One region of the Pseudoalteromonas sp. CO342X genome, then DNA from elsewhere that is predicted to be linked to it. Evidence: predicted binding sites of a transcription regulator. Region 1 holds the regulator's gene; the other holds the start of a gene.

Region 1 (5,551 bases):
TTGATGGCGTATTCTCAGATGGACGTATATACCTTGGTAATAATGGAGAAGAACTGAAAGCATTTAATACCAAAGATGGGTTTGGTATTAAGGCCTTGATTGATAGTGGTATCGAAGTCGCCGTTATCACAGGTAGGCATTCACAAATAGTTCAGCAACGCATGACTAGTTTAAATGTAACTTATATTTACCAAGGCCAAGAAAACAAGTTAGTGGCATATGATGAACTGAAGACTAAGCTCAGCCTTAGTGATGACGAAATTGCATATATTGGTGATGATGGCCCAGATCTACCCGTAATGGAGCAAGTCGGTTTTGCCGTTGCCGTCAATGATGCACACCCTCTTGTTAAACATATCGCCCATTACACGACCTTGATGCCTGGTGGTTTTGGTGCCGTGAGAGAACTGACTGATCTTCTAATGCTCAGCCAAAATCACTTATTGACTTCCAAAGGATCAAGTACATGACCGTATTACGTGTCATCTTACTCATTGTTTTCGCTTCTCTAATGGTATGGATGTGGTCGCCCATGTTTAATCCATCAGAGGCGGACTCAGCAAAAGAAGATGAACCGTTAGCTAAGCCCGATTATGTTGCAACCACGCTTCAGCAAACGACCTATAGTGAAAATGGCTTATTAAACTATCAGGTAACTGCTGATAAGATGGAGTTGTATCAAGATCTTGGCTTTAGTCACTTTGAAAAGCCTATTTTCACCTTATATAACGGTGAGCAGAATTGGCAAATAAGTGCATTAGAAGCAACACTGTACGAAAACAATACCTTGATATTAGAAGGCAATGTGCTGGCAAAGAATTTAACGCCTAACGCCATGATCACCGATATCAATGCCGATAATGTAAGAGTTGAAATTAAGCAAAAATTGATGAAATCGGAACACCCTGTCGTTATCACAGGTCCTAGTCTTAGGATCACGGGTAAAGGGCTGCATGCAGATCTACAAAAGCAAGTGATCGAACTCATCAACCACACAAAGACAATTTATTATGACCAGTAAAATCATTAACAAACTAATTTTCATCGGCTTGCTTGCAAGTTCTACTTTAGCAATTGCTGCAGAACAAAATGAAGTCATTATTGATGCTGGCCGTCAGCAAGCTCAACTGCAAAGCAACATCGGTATTTTTGAACAGAATGTTGTTATTATTCATGGCAACAGAAAAATAAATGCCGATCGCCTAGAAGTCCACCGCCGCGCGGAGCTTGGTACTAACAAGCAACTGCTTGTTGCTACTGGCAGCCCAGCTATTTTCAGTGAACGTCAACCTGATGGTAATTTGCTAGAAGCCAAAGCAAACGAAATTCGTTACGACGTTGCGAAAGGCACCTTAGTCATTTCTGGCGATGCGGAAATCAATCAAACTGGGCAAAAAATCAATGCGCAAGTCATCACCTATGACATTGAAAAGCAATTGATCAGTGCTGAGCGCTCAGACCAAGAAGATTCTCGGGTAAGAACCATCCTTGTTCCTGTTGATGACAAAAAAGACGCAAAAGATAAAAAAGCGCAGGAAGAAGGTAACAATTAATGAGCGAGCTCAAAGCAACTGGTCTAGCAAAGAGTTATAAAGGTCGTCAGGTCGTCAAAAATGTTGGTTTAAGTGTTCAGGCTGGCAGCATTGTAGGCTTATTAGGACCAAATGGAGCGGGTAAAACCACTACGTTCTACATGATTGTAGGGTTAGTACCAAGCGACAAAGGTTTTATTCAGATTGATGATGAAGATATCACTTTGCTACCAATGCACAGCCGCGCGCGACTTGGTATTGGCTATCTACCACAAGAGTCTTCAATCTTTAGAAAACTCACGGTCTATCAAAATTTGATGGCGATTTTAGAAACTCGAAAAGACTTATCTAAAGTTGAGAGAGAAGCTGAACTAAACGAGTTACTGGACGAATTTAATATTCAACACATTCGTGACTCACAGGGCATGGCATTGTCGGGAGGCGAAAGAAGACGCGTAGAGATTGCTCGCGCTTTAGCCGCTAATCCTAAGTTTATCCTGTTAGATGAACCTTTTGCTGGTGTTGATCCTATTTCGGTGTTAGATATAAAGACAATCATAGAGCACCTAAAAAACCGCGGTATCGGTGTGCTAATCACCGATCATAACGTTAGAGAAACACTGGACGTATGTGAAAAAGCCTACATCGTTTCACATGGTGAGTTAATCGCTGCAGGCACGCCAGAACATGTTTTGGCAGATCAAACCGTAAGAGATGTCTACCTAGGCGAACAATTCAAGCTATAGTTAAGACGTAGTATTAATAACTGTTAAAAAGGATTGTTAGAGATACATGAGGCAATCATTACAGCTGCGCATGGGGCAGCAACTTACAATGACTCCACAACTGCAACAAGCCATTCGCTTGCTGCAGCTTAGTACATTGGATCTGCAACAAGAAATACAAGAAGCATTAGACAGCAATCCATTGTTGGAAGTGGAAGAAGGTGATAATACTGACGGCGAAAACGCTGACCAACACAGCCAAGAAAAGAGCAGTGCTGACGACAATCAAGATTCAAGCGATGAAGCGCAGGTTAGTGACTATGAAATAGACTCAGATACCGCCATGAGCAAAGACACTGTCAGTGATGACCTTGCCATGGATGTCACTTGGGACGAATATATGAGTGCAGCACCCGCTGCAAGCTCAGGCCCACTTCCCGATGACGATAATGTTTATCAAGGGGAAACCTCTGAATCTCTCCACGACTATCTCATGTGGCAACTTGAGCTGACACCATTTAGTCCAACAGATAGAGCGATTGCGATTGCGATTATTGAAGCGGTCGACCTGTCAGGCATTTTAACACTGTCTTGCGAAGACATTTTAGAAAGCATTAATGATGAGAGTAGCGAAGAGCCTATTGAGCTGGATGAAGTCGAAGCCGTGCTCAAACGTATTCAGCTTTTCGATCCTGTCGGTATCGCAGCGCGCAGTTTACAAGAATGCTTGTGTATTCAGCTAAATCAATTCGCCCCAGATACACCATGGATTGCCGAAACGAAAATGATCCTGACAGAGCATATCGACTTGCTTGCCAGCCGTGACTATCGAACTTTGGCAAAGAAAACGCGCCTTAAAGAAGCCGATCTCAAAGAGGTCATGACGTTAATTCATAGCCTTAACCCAAAACCAGCGGCAAGCATTATTCATGAAGAGCCTGAATATGTGATCCCTGACGTATCAGTGAAAAAAGTAAAAGGTCGCTGGGTCGTAGAGCTAAATCCTGATGCTATGCCTAAAATAAGAGTAAACGACCATTACGCTGCGATGTCTAGAACGGCAAAATCCAGTACGGATAGTCAGTTTATTCGCTCACATTTACAAGAAGCAAAGTGGTTTATTAAAAGCTTAGAAAGCCGAAATGATACTTTATTAAAAGTTACCAATTGCATTGTGCAACAACAACAGGCATTCTTTGAACATGGCCCCGAAGCAATGCGCCCTATGGTGCTAAATGATGTTGCTGAAATGGTTGAGATGCATGAGTCCACAATTTCCCGTGTGACAACACAAAAATACATGCATACACCTCGGGGAATATTTGAGCTGAAGTATTTCTTCTCTAGCCATGTAAGTACAGAAAATGGAGGTGAGTGCTCCTCTACAGCAATTAGAGCACTTATCAAAAAGCTGATAGCTGCAGAAAATACCGCGAAGCCATTGAGTGACAGCAAAATTGCAGATATCTTAGCTGAGCAAGGAATTAAGGTAGCGAGACGCACGATTGCAAAATATCGTGAATCCCTAGCCATTCCACCGTCAAATCAGCGTAAAAGCTTGATATAAGACGTAAAACCCAAGAAGGAAAAATGCTTATGCAACTAAATCTAACTGGTCGCCATGTAGAAATTACTGACTCATTAAGAGACTATGTCACCAACAAGTTTGCGAAGCTAGAAAGGCACTTTGATCATATCAATAACGTGCATGTGATCCTTGATGTCGAGAAGCTAGTACAAAAAGCAGAAGCAACATTACACGTAAACGGCGGCGAGCTATTTGCATCAACAGAGCATCAAGATATGTATGCCGCAATTGATGGCCTTATCGACAAGCTAGATCGTCAAGTTATTAAACACAAAGAGAAGCTCACTCGACACTAAGATGAAATTAAGTGAATTAGTGAACAAGGACTGCAGTAAAGCTGCGGTCCTTTTTAATAGCAAAAAACGTATTTTAGAATACATCAGCGAACTGGCTCATAGCCAAATTCCAAATACCAGTCAGCATGCTATCTTGGACGCCTTAATGGCGCGAGAGAAATTAGGCAGCACAGGGATCGGTAAAGGCATTGCCATTCCCCATGGTCGACTTGAAGGTTTGGATAAAATCCTTGCAATGGTGCTTGTCAGCGAGCAAGGGATCCAGTTTGAAGCCATAGATAAGCAGCCTGTCGATATTTTTGTCGCGTTCATCGTACCCGAAGGTGATAATCAACAGCACCTGAAGACCTTAGCGGCGATTGCTGATACACTCAAAGACAAGTCTTTTTGCAAAATGCTTAGGCAAGCAAAAAGTGACGATGAGTTATATGCAGTGATCCAAGGTGAACTTGATGAGTGATGAAGAAAAAGGACTCGAGCTTATCATTATCAGTGGCCGCTCAGGCTCTGGTAAATCTGTAGCGCTTCGAGTATTGGAAGACTTAGGCTACTATTGTGTAGATAACATTCCGGTCAATTTGCTGCCGTCTTTAGTCCGCAGCGTTTCGGACAATTATAATAAAATAGCAGTCAGTATTGATGTCAGAAACTTACCTAAAGAACAGGACGAGTTTAATGACATTCTTGAATACTTACCAGGCTTTGCCAAACCTACCCTGTTTTATTTAGACAGTGACGATCAAACCCTGATAAAACGCTTCTCAGAAACACGCCGTTTGCACCCTCTTTCACTGCATAATCTTCCACTAGATGTTGCAATAAAGAAAGAACGGGAATTGTTAGACGTATTGATCACTCGCGCCGATTTTCTCATTGATACTACAGGCCTGAGCGTTCATCAACTTGCAGAAGATATCCGCGAAAAAATCTTAGGTAAAAAAGACAAACAACTCATTATTACCTTTGAATCTTTCGGCTTTAAACACGGTATCCCAAAACAAGCGGATTACGTTTTTGATGCGCGCTTTTTGCCCAACCCACATTGGGAGCCTGAGCTTAAGCCGCTAACTGGCCTAGATCAGCCAGTCAAAGACTATTTGTCGAGTCACAGCATCGTGCAAAAGTTTACTTGGCAGATCCAAACCTTTGTACAAACTTGGTTACCACACTTAGAGCGTAACAATCGCAGTTATCTAACGATTGCAATAGGATGTACAGGTGGGCAACATCGCTCGGTATATTTAGCGCAAACCATTGGTGAGCGTTTTGCTAAAACCCATCCCAACGTCAAAATTCGCCACCGTGAGCAAGAGGGTTAAATGCTAGAAGATACGTTTTTAATCCAGAACAAGCTTGGTCTGCACGCTAGAGCAGCGACGGTTCTTGCACAATTAGCAACCCAATTTGATG
Region 2 (5,551 bases), on a different contig from region 1:
CCAGAAAATTGACCTCGTGGTGGTTGGGACAATCGTAGAAAGTCGAGATACCTATTTGGTCAATGCGCGGCTGGTTGATACGTTACATAATCGAGCCGTTTCAGCCGCATCAATCAGCATTCCTAAAGCTGTGATGTGGGGTACGGAGCGTGTCACAAATCGTGACGGTCAGATTATACGAAGCCAATATTAGTGGAGATGAAAGTAATGAAAAAAGTATTAAGTTTGGTTTTGCCGCTTTCATTGATGGTTGGCTGTGCTCAGAGTCACTTTTTTGCGGTGGATAATGCTCAGGCTGAGCCCGTGCGTAATGGCTTTGAGAAATCTTCGATGTATCAAAGTAACCCAAACGGTATGAAACAATTCTCTGTTTCTCAGCAAATGGCTGGTAAGAATGTCACTCACTATGTTCAAAGCATTATGCAAGACATGGTAGCAAACTTGAAACACGTGAATGAGAAAACACCGGTAGCAGTGACAAGCTTTGTATTTTTAGATAAAGAATTTGATAAAGGTTCCTTGCTAGGTAATCAGTTGGCTGAAAGTTTTATCCATGAGCTTCATGCGTTTGGGATCCCTGTTGTGGACTTTAAAACAACAGACTATATCCGGGTGACACCTGAAGGCGATTTTATTTTTAGCCGTGACTTTTTAGAGCTATCTGACGACCATCCTTTTTTGTACGTGCTAGGTGGTACTTTGGTGAATCATCAGGGTGGAGTTATGGTTAATGCCAGAGTGGTTGGGCTTAGAAGTAAAAGTGTCGTGGGTTCTGCTCAAGGCTTTTTACCGCAAAACGTAGTTAACGCCCTACAAGATGGTGCGGCATACGATGGCATTCGTATAGAGCGTGCGAACTAATTCGGAGGCGATGATGAAAAATGTAGTGCTATTCGCGACGACACTCGCATTACTCGGTGGCTGCGAAATGACAAAACAGACTGCTCCTGAATCTACAGAAACGCAGCAATCCGATATGGAAATATTATATGCCATGATGGAAGAGCAAGAGCGCAATGAAGATTCACACGCCGTGGTATCGCAAGATATTGGCTTCATTAGCTATCGTCATCGCAAAGAAATTGCTAACTACGCCAATCAAATTGCGTTGGAACTGTCAGATACTGTGTTAGGGCAAAAGCCTGAATCGATAGCGGTAGCCAGTTTTGTCAACTTTAATGAATCATTAAGGGATACAAACCAGCTAGGAAACCAATTGGCTGAGTCTTTGATGCATCAAATGCAAAAGCTGGGTTATCAAGCATTAGACTTTAAAGCATTGGGGAAAATTGAAGTGACATCCAGTGGTGATTTGACTTTTTCGCGTAACGCAAGCCGCTTGAAAAACATGCAATCTCCCAGCCATTTGCTGACAGGTACTATGGTTTACCGTCCACGAGGCGTGGAGGTAAATGCAAGATTGTTAGAGTTTAACACTAACTTAGTGATCGCAAGCACGGTGGTGACCATCCCGTATTTTATCCTTGATGATCAGGCAACCGCTTCAAGGTAGTACTTCAAATAGCGTTTTTTAAAAGAAATACCGTTTAGGTTTTATTAAACGAAGAACTATCCTACTTCTTATTCACACCTCAAGCGAAGTAACTGATAGCGCAGTAGTGGGTCTTAACTGCTGCGTATTCACCTACTGAACCACCTCATTTATTACCGCGAATAAATTGACTATTAATCTTTAAAAGTTCATTAAGATCAGTATACTAAAGCGAAGTCACTGAGATGCAGTACAACAGAGAATCGACAACTCCAGACTTTCATGGGTATTAAGTACCGCAGATCCCGCTAGTGAAGGTCAAAAAAGGCGATTGTTATCTGACTTTAGAGATTGTCCCCATAGTTTAATGGATAAAACAAGGCCCTCCTAAGGCTTAGATGTAGGTTCGATTCCTACTGGGGACGCCATTGGTATCATTTTTGCGTGGAATGACCAAAGTAAATGGGTGATGGAAGCATGATGCAGAGGGTGTAAAGTCATCGAAAATCTTGCCTTTTGCTACAGGAAGGCTCAGCACTTACAGTTCAAACTCATTTTCATTTTCTATTTGAATTTCAACCAAATCATTAATTTGTACATTGTGAAGTGGGCGATTGCTGATATTTACTGCAATGGCGTTTTGCGCATTCACTTGGATCACTTGCAGTTTATTGATGGTTTTAATTTGATGCATAAACACTTTACCATCGACATTAGTCAGCGGATTGCTATGCGCTACGTTAAGGATCTGGCCATTCTCTAAGCCATGCATACGGCCTAAATTAATTACGACTTGTTCATCATCGATATGTAGGATTTTGCCATTGGTTGGTAAGCAGGCGACCGCTGCGTTTAAATCAGTTGCGATTTGTGTCAGCGTGGTTTGGATCTCATCAGCATAATCTGTCTGCCAAAAGCGCTCACTGTACACATCGATTAATCTGGTTTTCTTAAACGGCCATACGCCTTGAGTGGCATATTGTTTTTGCCACACCCTTTCATGAGAAAGTGCATCAAACAGCGCAAAGTCTACCTTGAAGCTTCTTAAGTATTTATCGCTTTGCCAAAATGCGAGGTCACTATTAAGTTTATCGACACTAGCAATATCAGTAATTTGACTCAGTAGTACAAATTGGCTGTTGGTATTTGCTGTAATGGTCTCGATTAGCTGCTCATTATAATCAAAACGTTGACTGAAAAAGCGGCTAACATCTATGGTCTGTGCAAAATAGGGAACGGGTTCTAAGCTCGACTTTTGTTCGGTCATTGTTTGATATAGGCGCTCGCTCACGGCTTTATTTATGTCAAAAATTTGACCTAAAGTTGCTTGATGTTTATTTTTTAGCTGGCTTTGTGTGACTGCAACCTGTTTATTGTAAGCACTGGTTGGGCACTGAGTACTTTGTGGGGTAATATCGATATGCAATGTTACTTGCCATGAGTCACCGACTTTTGCTTCAGCAATCACGTTGGCGCTCTGGATTTCAGCATTTGAGCGGATCTTAAGTTGATCTTGGGTGAGCACACCATCGGTGACGGTTTGTACACTACTCACAGAAGCACCAGAAAACAGCAATGCTTGTGTGATGGCGTCGTTTACGGCCTTTCTTTTGGCTTTTTGATGATCGCCATTTTTAACGTCAGCCATGCCGGTCACTTCAAACCATTCGGCATAAGCTGGATTAGTTAAGGTGATGCACAACAGTGATAGACTGATCGTGAATTGCTTTTTCATGTTTAAATGCCCAGATCAAAAACTACTCTTTAACTCAGCAATACCTGTGCCAAATTTTGGCAAGGTTCGTGCATAATCATAGATCATGAAAGTTAATTTTTATTTATTGCCAATACTCGATGAAACCACAACAACCCTTGCGAGACCACGATGCTGGGGAAGTGTTAAATTTTGATTGGTATTTATTGTAGCGGAGTGTGGTGAAATGCGTATCACTAATTCTATCAGTGCAGTTGTTATGGTTTGTTCGCTAGCGGGACTCAGTGGCTGTTCAAGCCTCGTTGACAAGCACATTGAATATGAAACGGTGCAACCGGAAACCTTTCCTGTTTTACGGGCAGTGGGGTACGCGCCTTTGAGTGCTCAGCCGGGTAAAACTGCGGGTGAGAAGCAGCTGATGGCCATTAAAGTCTCAAAATTAGAAGCCTATCGAGAATTGGCTGAGCAACTGTATGGCCAGAATTTGACATCCACTATTACGGTAAAAGGTGCTATTGCCCAAAACGACGGCCTTAAGAGCCAAGTAAATGGACTCGTACGAGGAGCTAAGGTGCTGAAAAGTTACGCTGTTGGTGATACTTACGCTACGGAATTAGAGCTTGATATGAAACGCGTTTATGATTTGTATATTACTCAAGTCAAGCCGCAGAAAATTAAGAAGATATCTTACAGCTTTAAGTAAGCACCCATCGCATGTTGCTTACTTAATGCGCTTCACTTCGGTTGTTCTTCAAAACTAAAATATGGCTGGCGTGGCTACGCCTTTAGATTACGTACTAACTCACTGTCGCTACTTTTCACACTACCATCCTGACCATATGTAATCGAAGTTGGTGCGCCAATTAAGATCCCTTTTAGTTCACGTGTGCTTACATTGGCCTGATGAGCCGTTTTAGCATTGATTTCATTTTTGGTTTGGCACTCACTGAGTAATGCTCGCACTTTAGCGACGAGCGGGGCTACTTCATTGTGTTCAAAGACGTGAGACTCAGTTTTTGACAATTCATTGTCGAGCTTTTGCAGTTTTGAAATGAGAGTTAGCTTTTCACGAGCGATTTCTTTTAAATTGTCGCCACGTCGGGACGCAAGCTCGTCAAGCTCACGCGCTAGAAGCTGGGTCATCGCTTCTAGCGTCGAGATTTGTTCTGAAAGTTTGTGGTGGCAAAGCCGAACCAAATCATCCATATATTTCGAACTCAAATGCAGCTATGTTTTTGGCGAGTTTTTCCGCGTCAACTTGATACTTGCCTTCTGCTATCGCTTTTTTCAGTTCTTCGACTTTCTTGTCGTCAAAGCCTGATGATTGCTGCGCTTTTTCGTTGACTGTTTTCAGCTGTTGCGCTTGTGGAGTCAGACTGACTGAATCCGCCGCTGCTTTCGGTGTAGCTGGTGATTTAACTGATGCGCTATTGGCATCATTTCTTTGCAATTCAGCTTTCTGTTGCTTAACATTATTAGCAACGGATGTAGACTGATTCTGACCGTTAACTTGATTAACCATGATTGTAGACCCAATAAAATTATACTCTCAGCCTTGTTATCGGCGTTTAGTAGTATTACTTTAGCAAATTTTTTATAAATTCACCTCTACTGTTTCCACTTCTATTACTCTAGCACGTAAGGTTTTGCCAGAGCGAGAGTTTTTAATATTAATAAGTTCACCACGGTTGCCATCTTGCTGTGCTTCTCCTTGAGTTTTGATCACGAGTCCACCTGATTTAGCAATAATCGTCACAGTATCGCCTTTGCAGACCATGCAAATATGGGCTTGGGTAAAGGCTTGGCCCTCTCTTATATTACGTTTGCTGCGACTGCCTATTAGTATTGACTTATCTTCTATATAAGAAACTCTGCGAAAACGTTTTGGCTGATACTCTATTTTTACATCTTCATCTTGAATAACACGGCCTTTTTCTAACATGGTTGCACTAACTAATATGGGGAAGAGGTGATCGATACGTACGTGGACGTATTGAGTCCAGCTGAGGGTATCGTTGCATCTAATTTGAACTGTCACTTGAGTATCAAAAGGTGGAGCCATCGCTGTACTATATTGCAATGGCGATTGACAATCCCGTGCTGGAATTCTTGAATCAAGTGGTATAGCAGTCAGTGACAGCTGACTATCGGGATCTTGCTCTACATTCGGTTCAACAAATTCTATTGCGTTTTGTTCTAAAGTTTTGTTGTCATATTGCTGACAATAACCATAGTCAACGCCTATAAAATAAGCGAACAAACAAAAAAACTGAATGTAATGGGTTTTTTTTAACAAACTCATGATGTTTCGACTATGCTTATGGGGTGAAACAAGGTATAAAGAT

The links. The regulator sigma-54, encoded in region 1, starts transcription at its own class of promoters, with help from an activator protein. The targets are predictions, from matches to a motif close to GTTGGCACGNNNNTNGNNT.
Region 2: a site for sigma-54 is predicted at 3,283-3,301, ahead of EXT47_RS11245 (LPP20 family lipoprotein). Genes of this name have one in related genera too.

Annotation. Positions count from the first base shown of each region.
Region 1 is NZ_SGPH01000035.1:259,335-264,885, forward strand. It holds gene kdsC (3-deoxy-manno-octulosonate-8-phosphatase KdsC) at 1-470, shown strand, start outside; gene lptC (LPS export ABC transporter periplasmic protein LptC) at 467-1,021, shown strand; gene lptA (lipopolysaccharide transport periplasmic protein LptA) at 1,011-1,553, shown strand; gene lptB (LPS export ABC transporter ATP-binding protein) at 1,553-2,278, shown strand; gene EXT47_RS16600 (RNA polymerase factor sigma-54) at 2,325-3,824, shown strand; gene hpf (ribosome hibernation promoting factor) at 3,854-4,141, shown strand; gene ptsN (PTS IIA-like nitrogen regulatory protein PtsN) at 4,143-4,601, shown strand; gene rapZ (RNase adapter RapZ) at 4,594-5,460, shown strand; gene EXT47_RS16620 (HPr family phosphocarrier protein) at 5,461-5,551, shown strand, end outside.
Region 2 is NZ_SGPH01000020.1:228,698-234,248, reverse strand. It holds gene EXT47_RS11270 (FlgO family outer membrane protein) at 1-193, shown strand, start outside; gene EXT47_RS11265 (FlgO family outer membrane protein) at 208-861, shown strand; gene EXT47_RS11260 (FlgO family outer membrane protein) at 872-1,513, shown strand; tRNA gene EXT47_RS11255 (tRNA-Arg) at 1,846-1,920, shown strand; gene EXT47_RS11250 (flagellar assembly protein T N-terminal domain-containing protein) at 2,031-3,227, opposite strand; gene EXT47_RS11245 (LPP20 family lipoprotein) at 3,433-3,909, shown strand; gene flgN (flagellar protein FlgN) at 3,984-4,412, opposite strand; gene flgM (flagellar biosynthesis anti-sigma factor FlgM) at 4,405-4,728, opposite strand; gene flgA (flagellar basal body P-ring formation chaperone FlgA) at 4,801-5,508, opposite strand.